DNA from 4 places in the Rhizobium sp. 268 genome. Region 2 is predicted to be linked to each of the others. Evidence: riboswitches for the same ligand, from Rfam matches in the RefSeq annotation. Region 2 holds a riboswitch; each other region holds the start of a gene.

Region 1 (2,197 bases), on a different contig from region 2:
CGGCAAGGCCGAAGCGCTCGAACAAAGGCGCCACAGCGGCGCGGGCCGCGCGGCGGCTCTTGCCTTTTACCTCGAGGCCGAGGGCCGCATTGTCGATGATCCGGCGCCAGGGCATCAGCGCATCACGCTGCGGCATGAAGGCGAAGGAATGCGGCGCTTCCTCAAGCGGCGCGCCATTGAAAAGCACCGAGCCGGAATCGGGTCGAAGCGACTGCGTCAGCAATCGCAGCACCGTCGATTTTCCCGAGCCGGACGGGCCGACGATCGAAACGAACTCGCCGTTCCCGACGCCGAGCGAAATATCGCCCAGTACCTGCATGCCGTCGAAAGATTTCGCGATATTGCGCAGTTCGACCATTTTGTCGCTCATCGGCGCCGCTCCCCGGATGGCTGCCAGGGCATAAGGAGGCGCTCTATCAAGAGTGTTAGGCCGAACAGGCAAAGGGTCAGCACGGCGCTGACGACGACGGCGGCGAGCACGAGATCGGGACGGAAATTGTTCTTGGCGTTGAGGATATAGATGCCGAGGCCGCTTGCGGCGCCGGCATATTCGGCAAAGATCGCGCCGACGACGGCATAGGTGATCGAGATCCTCAGGCCGGCGAAGAAATAGGGCAGCGCCGAGGGAAGCCGTGCCAGGCGGAAAATGCGCCAGCGGCTCGTCTTCATCGAATGCAGCAATTCGGCGATGTCGCGGTCGGTCGATTCATAGCCTTGCAGCAGGGCGACGAGCAGCGGAAAGAAGGTGACGAGCGCCACCAGCAGGATCTTCGGCAAAAGGCCGAAACCGAACCATAAGACGACGAGCGGCGCAATCGCCACCAGCGGCAGGGTCTGGCTGGCGATGAAGATCGGCAGCAATGCCCGGCGCATGAATGGCATGAAATCCATGAGGATCGAAGAGGTGAAGGCGAAGGCAAGCGACAGCGCGAAACCGCCGAGCGTCGCACCAAGCGTCGGCCAGGTGTTTGATATCAGCGCCTCACGGTTCAGCCAGCCCTGGATAACGATGCGCGAAGGCGCCGGCAGAATGGAAGGCTTGATGCCGGAAAGATCGACATAGAGTTCCCATGCCGCCAAAAAGGCGCAGCCCGCGAGCAAGGCGGGGAACCCCCGATAGAGAGCGGCGCGGAGCGCGGAAAGGTGCGAACCCGATGGTTGCGGCGATGTCATCAGCGTTTGATTTCGGTCTCGATGCCTAGCCGGCCGCGATAGGGATCGAGCGTTTTGACGGCATCGCGAATGATGCCGACGACATTGCCGGACATCGGATAAAGTGACACTTCTGCGCCTGAGAACATCTGAACCTCGCTCCGCTGGCATTACCCAGATCAGCTTTAAAGGGTCCAGAGGCTAGCGCCTCATATCTCAGCCCCGGCAATACGGAGCTCCCCTGTTATTTCGTCGGAAACTATCACCCGTGTTTTCTTCCCGCAACCGCAAATTTGGGAACCCGTCCGCACGGTCGGAAAAGCTCTGTTGTGAGGGAAACACCCGAGCGGGATCCCGCTCGGGTGTTCCTCGGTGGGCCCGTACCTGCCGGGAACGGGACCGCAGCTTGCTGCCTCTGGCGGCAATATCGGCGTAAGGGGTGCCAGCGCCCTTATCGGAGTAAGAGCGGGAGCGCCCGATCGGGCTTTACGATCGCAGAAGCAAAGGGTATAAGACCTCAACCAATATTGAGGTCAAGAGGCGATGGATGGTATTTCGGCAGCGCCGCTCGGAAAGCTCCTGACTGTCGGCGAAGTGGCGGAACGCAGCGGCCTTGCCGTCTCGGCGCTGCATTTTTACGAGACCAAGGGTTTGATCTCGAGCATCCGCTCCCGCGGCAATCAGCGCCGCTACGGGCGCGATGTGCTTCGCCGCCTCGGCATCATCAAGGTGGCACAGCGTGTCGGCATTCCGCTTTCGGAAATCCAGGCGGCGTTCCAGTCCCTGCCGCAGGGGCGCACGCCGACCGTCGCCGATTGGCAGACGCTGTCGGCGCGATGGAAGGACGATCTCGACGCACGAATCAATCGGCTCAGTCTGCTGCGCGACCGCCTGACCGGCTGCATCGGCTGCGGCTGCCTGTCGATCGAAAGCTGTCCGTTGCGCAATCCCTGTGACCGGCTCGGCAGGGAAGGGCCGGGTGCGCGGCTTCTGGAGACCGAAAACGAGCTCGTTGTTTAGTCCTGGATCTCCCCGGAAAGATCGA
Region 2 (2,197 bases):
GCGATGCCGCCGACCTTCTCCAGCGCCTGATAAAGCGGCACCGTGCCGATCGGCAGCGGCGAATTGCGGATGATCCATTCGCGGATATTGTGGATGTTGCGCCCGGTCGACAGATCCATGACCGTATCGGCGCCCCAGCGGGCGGCCCAGACCATCTTCTCGACTTCTTCAGCCATCGACGAGGTGACGGCGGAGTTGCCGATATTGGCGTTGATCTTCACCAGAAAATTGCGGCCGATGATCATCGGTTCGCTTTCGGGGTGGTTGATGTTGGCGGGGATGATCGCCCGGCCGGCGGCGACTTCCCGGCGGACGAATTCCGGCGTCACATGATCGGGAATATCGGCGCCGAAGCTCTCGCCGTCACGCACCAGCACTTCAGCCTTGGCCTTGCGGCCGAGATTCTCGCGAATGGCGACGAACTCCATCTCCGGCGTAATGATGCCGGCCCGTGCGTAGGCGAGCTGGGTGACGGCTTTGCCGTCCTTGGCGCGCAGCGGCCGGCGCCGCCCCGGAAATTCCGGCGTCAGCCGGTCGCCGCTGACAAAGCCGTTGTCCTCGGGGCGGACATGGCGGCCGTCATAGGCTTCGACGTCGCCGCGGGCCAGCACCCAGTCGCGGCGCAGTGGAGACAGGCCCTGCTCGATGCGGATCTCCGCACCTTCGATCGTGTAGGGGCCGGAGGAATCATAGACGATGACAGGCGGCTCGCCGGCAGTCGGATGGACACTGATTTCGCGCATCGGCACGCGGATATCGCCATGAATATCTCCTGGAATATGGATCTTCCGCGATGCCGGCAGCGGGCCGGTGGTGACGGTCAGGGTGAGGTTCTTTGCGGCAATGGTCATGGTTTGAGGCTCCAAGTTGTAAGTTGGAGACCCAGTCAATCAGCCGGAATGATGGAAAGACACCGGCACGGATTCCACGCGTGAATCCAAAGCCTTCGAGCGCTTGCACCGTCCCTACGCCAGTATGAACTGGATCAGGTTCAACGGGTCACTGCGCCACAACAGGCAAAGCCTCATTGTCCAGCAGTATCTCAGCCCCTTGCGGGACCCCCCTGGTGAATACCGACAGTCGTAAAGCGCGGTCGCTGGTTGTGTCAAGCTTACAGCTTTGTCGTTTCCGTAGATCGTCCGGCTCGGAGCCTGTTGCGTTACGGATCGAACTGCGGCAAATGTCAATTCACTCAACGTCAGGTGGATTTATGTCGTTTCGGATTAAACGTCTTACGCTAGAACATCTCAATGACGCCGCCACTGTGCTGGTCAGCGCCTATTCGGGACCTCCGTGGAACGAGAATTGGTCGCTTGAAGCGGCGGCTGAAAATGTAAACACCGTGCTTGGAACGCCGAAATCCATTGCGCTTGCGGCCTTTGACGGAGGCAAGGTGCTGGGGATCGCGTTGGGCATACGACAGCGGCGCCATGCCGGTCCGGTCGTTTATCTTGACGAGTTGTCGGTGCTGCCTGAAGCCCAAGGTGCGGGAATAGGGACTGCGCTGCTATCAGCAGTTTTCGAAACAGCAAAGGCCGAGGGATGCAGCAGCGTCTGGTTGGTCTCACAGCGAGAAGGGGCGTTGTCGAAATTTTATCAGGGTTGCGGGTTCGCCCTCGGCAACAACCTTGGTCTCTACTCCAAATCGAGTGCGTAGCGGCCGCGTCTGCGGTGGCCAGCCATAGCCGAGGCCGAGCGGAAGAATTCGAGGTCCGTCAGCCCGATATTCACTTTGAACCTATCTCGGCGGCTTTTGAAGCGATACCGCTCAATCCGGTCGTAATGTCTTGCCGGATGCCGCATCGAAAAGATGAAGCTTTCCTGGCCGAGCAGCGATCGTCGCGACCTGCCCCGGTTTAAACTCGTGACGGTCGGACAGCACCGCGACAAGCTCGCCGGTCCCGTAGCGCAGGAAAACCATCGTCTCATGGCCGGTAGGTTCGGTGACGCTGACGGTCGTGTCGAGGCCGCTTGGGCTGAGCGACAGGTGCTCGGGCCGCACGCCGAGAAGCACGGCCTGCCCTTCGGACGCCTGCGGGTTAAAACCGAGCGCGATCTCGTCGCCGGTCTCGGTGACGAAGATCGCACCATCGGCCTTGTAGCGGCCTTTCAGCAGATTCATCGACGGTGAGCCGATAAAGGCCGCAACGAATGTATTGCGGGGACGATCGTAGAGTTCCAGCGGCGTGCCAATCTG
Region 3 (2,197 bases), on a different contig from region 2:
CACTGGGCACGCAGATTGCTTTTGCGCAACAATCATCCACACGGTCTCATTGGCTGAACAGCCCGGCATCTCGAGTGGAAGCGCTTGCGGTCCTCCAGACCTTGAATGCCAATCTCCTGAGCAACGCCAGTGCTACGTTGACCCTTGACCGCTGGTGCGCGGCGCACAAGCTCGCGCCGGAAGGTTCCAAGATCGTAGCACAGCGTGTCCGCGGGCAAGACAAGCCGGCCGACGAGCACATCCGTGAACTTCTGACCGTCGGACCCGGTGAGCTGATCGCTTATCGCCACGTCCGCTTGGTCTGCGGCGACCGCGTTCTGTCCGAGGCCGATAATTGGTATTTACCTGCAAAGCTAACTGCAGAGATGAATCAGGCGTTGGATACCAGCGATATCGCGTTTGGCAGAGCCGTTCAGGCTCTCAATTTCACTCGCACAAACTTGTCTGCCAAGTTGCTCTGGTCCCCTCTGTCCGAAGGCTGGGACATGGACGGCATAGTAGCGCATGAGACAAGTTCCCCTAGCCTGCCGCCGTTCCTGCTCGAACATCGTGCAGTGCTTAAACTTCGAGACGGAACGCCGTTTAGCGCCGTGGTCGAAAGCTACACGGACAATGTGCTAGACTTTCCAGTTCCGCAGTTGCTTTCTCGATAGAGCTTGTGCGACGGCCATCCAATTCATTTCGAAAGAGAGCGGGTGCACGCGTGTCATCCTGATTAGTGTCAAGCAGTGCAGCTCCGCGTCGGTTCTTCGCGACCGTGACCTAGCTGTCACAATGGCACGCGCCTGAGTGTAACCTGCATCCCAAGCCACCGCAGATCGCTTGACAGTACCTCGGCAACCCACTACCCATTTTCGCATTCACCAGGGGGGTCCCGGCAAGGGGCTGAGATACTGCATATCGCGCGCAGTGACCCGTTGAACCTGATCCAGTTCATACTGGCGTAGGGACGGTGCAAGCGCTTCGAGGGCAGTGGATTCACGCGTGGAATCCGTGCCGGCGTCTTTTCATCATTCCGGCTGAGGACTGGGTCTCCAATATTTGGAGCCTCAAACCATGAATATCGCAGCCACCCCAACCGTCACCACCGGCCCCTTGCCGGCTTCCAGGAAAATCTACATTCGGGGGGACGTCCATCCCGAAATTTGCGTGCCGATGCGGGAAATCAGTCTTCACCCAACCTCGGGCGAACCGCCGGTTACTGTCTACGATTCCTCCGGCCCCTATACGGATGCGGCCCATATCGTCGCCATCGACGTCGGCCTGCCGCGTCTGCGGGAGAGCTGGATCAAAGCGCGCGGTGACGTCGAACTCTACGAAGGCCGCATCATCAAACCTGAAGACAATGGTTTTGCCACAGGCGAGTGGCTGACGCCGGAGTTCCCGCTTCACAATACTCCGCTGAAAGCAAAGCCCGGCCGCGCCGTCACCCAGCTCGCCTATGCGCGGGCCGGCATCATCACGCCGGAGATGGAATTCGTCGCCATCCGCGAGAACCTCGGCCGGCAGGCGGCCAGGGAACCTCTCGTCCGCGACGGCGAAAGTTTTGGCGCCCAAGTGCCGGATTTCGTGACGCCGGAATTCGTTCGTCGCGAAGTCGCGGAAGGCCGGGCAATCATTCCCGCCAATATCAACCACCCCGAATCCGAACCGATGATCATCGGCCGGAATTTCCTGGTGAAGATCAATGCCAATATCGGCAATTCGGCCGTCACTTCGTCGATGGCGGAGGAGGTCGAGAAGATGGTCTGGGCGATCCGCTGGGGCGCCGATACGGTCATGGACCTGTCGACCGGCCGCAACATTCACAATATCCGCGACTGGATCATCCGCAATTCGCCCGTGCCGATCGGCACCGTCCCGCTCTACCAGGCGCTCGAAAAGGTGAACGGCATTGCCGAGGACCTGAGCTGGGAGGTCTATCGCGACACGCTGATCGAGCAGGCCGAGCAGGGTGTCGACTACTTCACCATCCATGCCGGCCTGCGGCTCGCCTATATCCCGCTCACCGTCAACCGCGTCACCGGCATCGTTTCCCGCGGCGGCTCGATAATGGCCAAGTGGTGTCTGCACCACCACAAGGAGAGTTTTCTCTACGAGCACTTTGAGGAAATTTGCGAAATCGCCCAGGCCTATGACGTGTCGTTCTCGCTCGGCGACGGTCTTCGCCCCGGTTCGATCGCCGACGCCAATGATG
Region 4 (2,197 bases), on a different contig from region 2:
GACGTCCTGGCCGTTCATCAGCCGCACCAGCCCCTCGGCCGCCGCGCCCTTCTTCAGCGCCGCAGTCATCTTGGTATCCAGCGCCAGCTGCGCCCAGCATCCGGTCTGGTTGCAATTGCGGTAATCGAGCTTGGCGACGGGCTTGCCGTCGGCCTTGATAGACAGGCCCGAGGGCAGGAAAACATTGAGCGGCAGAAGGGCGGTCAGCATCAGCCGCGCCTTGCCCTTGCCTTTGTCGGAAGGCGCGGCAGGCGCCGGCGGCGCGGATATCGCCAGCGTCAGGATATTGACGGGTTTGCCGTCCTTGGTGACTTGCGCCACCTGTGCGACTTCGCAGGCCTCGGTGCCTGCCGAACCCGTGCAGCGATAATACCAGTCGTCGAATTTTTGCGATTTTATCGCCGGCGCAGGTTGCGCCGGCGCCTGTTCCGGTTCTTGACCATCAGGAGATTGCGAAAAGGATGGGCTCGCGCAGGCGATCGATATCAGAATGGGGGCGATCGTCCAAAGGACCCTCTTCATGCCGCTTTTCAAAAATTTCTTCATTTAAAATGCAACTTCAGGAAGATTTTATTTGGGTTGGAAGTCATATCGCTACAATCCGCAATTTGGTCAACCTTAACGTGTCAGCACGGTAAAGTTTGCGTTAGGTATTTATTTCGCGTTCTGGGAGATTACGCTCAGTTTGCCCGAGACCCCATTCGCAACGAAAACGCCAACAGATTCCGAAATTCGAATAAAACCGCTTGGCGAGGGACATGAGACGATGCGCAACTTACGCGAAGCTGGTCACCTGCTCGTTTTTATTGAAAATCAGGCGTATAATCGGATAGGATGAATAATTCCGCATCGTCAGACATCCAGAAAAATCTGCGAAAGATGAGCCGCACTCATTTTGAAGAAACACATTCCAAGGCGCCGGCTTTATCCCCGATGCCGCCCACGAATACTGAGATGTATTTCAGAAATTCGTCACACCCGCGGGTTGCTGCGACTGTTCTTCTCGGAAGGGAAAGGACAACCGAATGGTGAAAAGGCGGCGGCCAATGCAGCCTGGGACGGAATCCGCGGGCCGTATTCGGGAAAACCTGATCAAGACCCGAATCGGCGGCAAGCTCTCGGCCCCCGTAAAGCCCGGGCCTGGCCGTCGAGGATGATAGCGTGTCCGCAGCGGACTTCACGCGCCGCGCCGTCGCAGCACTGTCATTTTCGAGATGACATCCGCCCCGTTCTCTGCGAAAAAGAGCGCGATGAGAGACAGGGGCGTTCGTCGACAGGCGGGCTGAGAAGCACCCTTCGAACCTGAACCGGATAATGCCGGCGGAGGGAGTCGCTCGGGGTCGCGGTCCGCCGCACGAATGACCCCGTGCCCGCCCCCGCCTGAAAGGGGCCACATGCAGACCAGGAGCACACCAGGAGCCATGCTGAAGGCGATGCGCGAAAAGCCGCCGCTCGTTCAGTGCATCACCAATTATGTCGCGATGAACGTCGCCGCCAATGTTCTCCTGGCCGCCGGCGCCTCGCCGGCCATGGTGCATGCGGCTGAGGAAGCCGGTGAGTTCGCCGGCCTCGCGAGCGCGCTGACCGTCAATATCGGCACGCTGTCGACGCAATGGATCGACGGCATGCAGGCGGCGGCGAAGGCGGCGACCTCGGCCGGCAAACCCTGGGTGCTCGATCCGGTCGCCCATTATGCCACGGCCTTCCGCCGCGATGCGGTCGCTGCTCTGCTGGCGCTCAAGCCGACGATCATCCGCGGCAACGCTTCCGAGATCATCGCGCTTGCCGGCGGCGAGAGCCGCGGCCAGGGCGTCGACAGCCGCGATCCGGTCGAACAGGCCGAAGGTTCGGCGCGATGGCTGGCCGAGCGCCAGCAGGCGGTCGTCGCTGTCACCGGCGCTGTCGATTTCGTCACCGACGGCGAGCGGGCGGTGCGCATCACAGGCGGATCGGCCTTGATGCCGCAGGTCACCGCGCTTGGCTGCTCGCTCACCTGCCTCGTCGGCGCCTTTGCCGCCACCGTGCCCGAGGATCTGTTCGGCGCGACGGTCGCCGCCCTTTCAACCTTCGCCATCGCCGGCGAGGAGGCAGCGCTCGGTGCGGCCGGCCCCGGCTCCTTTGCCTGGCGCTTTCTCGACGCGCTGAACGCGCTCGATGCCGAAACGCTCGATGCCAGGGCAAGGATATCGGCGGCATG

Evidence for each region. Region 2 has a riboswitch for thiamine pyrophosphate ahead of thiC (phosphomethylpyrimidine synthase ThiC). Riboswitches for the same ligand answer to the same signal wherever they lie in the genome.
Region 1: another riboswitch for thiamine pyrophosphate. It lies ahead of OS035_RS14760 (YkoF family thiamine/hydroxymethylpyrimidine-binding protein); the one in region 2 lies ahead of thiC (phosphomethylpyrimidine synthase ThiC).
Region 3: another riboswitch for thiamine pyrophosphate. It lies ahead of thiC (phosphomethylpyrimidine synthase ThiC); the one in region 2 lies ahead of thiC (phosphomethylpyrimidine synthase ThiC).
Region 4: another riboswitch for thiamine pyrophosphate. It lies ahead of thiM (hydroxyethylthiazole kinase); the one in region 2 lies ahead of thiC (phosphomethylpyrimidine synthase ThiC).

Annotation. Positions count from the first base shown of each region.
Region 1 is NZ_JAPPSO010000006.1:368,394-370,590, forward strand. It holds gene OS035_RS14750 (ABC transporter ATP-binding protein) at 1-370, opposite strand, end outside; gene OS035_RS14755 (ABC transporter permease) at 367-1,173, opposite strand; partial or broken gene OS035_RS14760 (YkoF family thiamine/hydroxymethylpyrimidine-binding protein) at 1,185-1,301, opposite strand; TPP riboswitch at 1,292-1,405, opposite strand; gene soxR (redox-sensitive transcriptional activator SoxR) at 1,696-2,172, shown strand.
Region 2 is NZ_JAPPSO010000012.1:221,942-224,138, reverse strand. It holds gene thiC (phosphomethylpyrimidine synthase ThiC) at 1-851, opposite strand, end outside; TPP riboswitch at 945-1,075, opposite strand; gene OS035_RS23860 (GNAT family N-acetyltransferase) at 1,211-1,657, shown strand; gene OS035_RS23855 (ABC transporter ATP-binding protein) at 1,769-2,197, opposite strand, start outside.
Region 3 is NZ_JAPPSO010000030.1:25,003-27,199, reverse strand. It holds gene OS035_RS31695 (hypothetical protein) at 1-653, shown strand, start outside; TPP riboswitch at 856-968, shown strand; gene thiC (phosphomethylpyrimidine synthase ThiC) at 1,057-2,197, shown strand, end outside.
Region 4 is NZ_JAPPSO010000005.1:401,832-404,028, reverse strand. It holds gene OS035_RS12840 (invasion associated locus B family protein) at 1-546, opposite strand, end outside; TPP riboswitch at 1,250-1,346, shown strand; gene thiM (hydroxyethylthiazole kinase) at 1,395-2,197, shown strand, end outside; gene thiE (thiamine phosphate synthase) at 2,195-2,197, shown strand, end outside.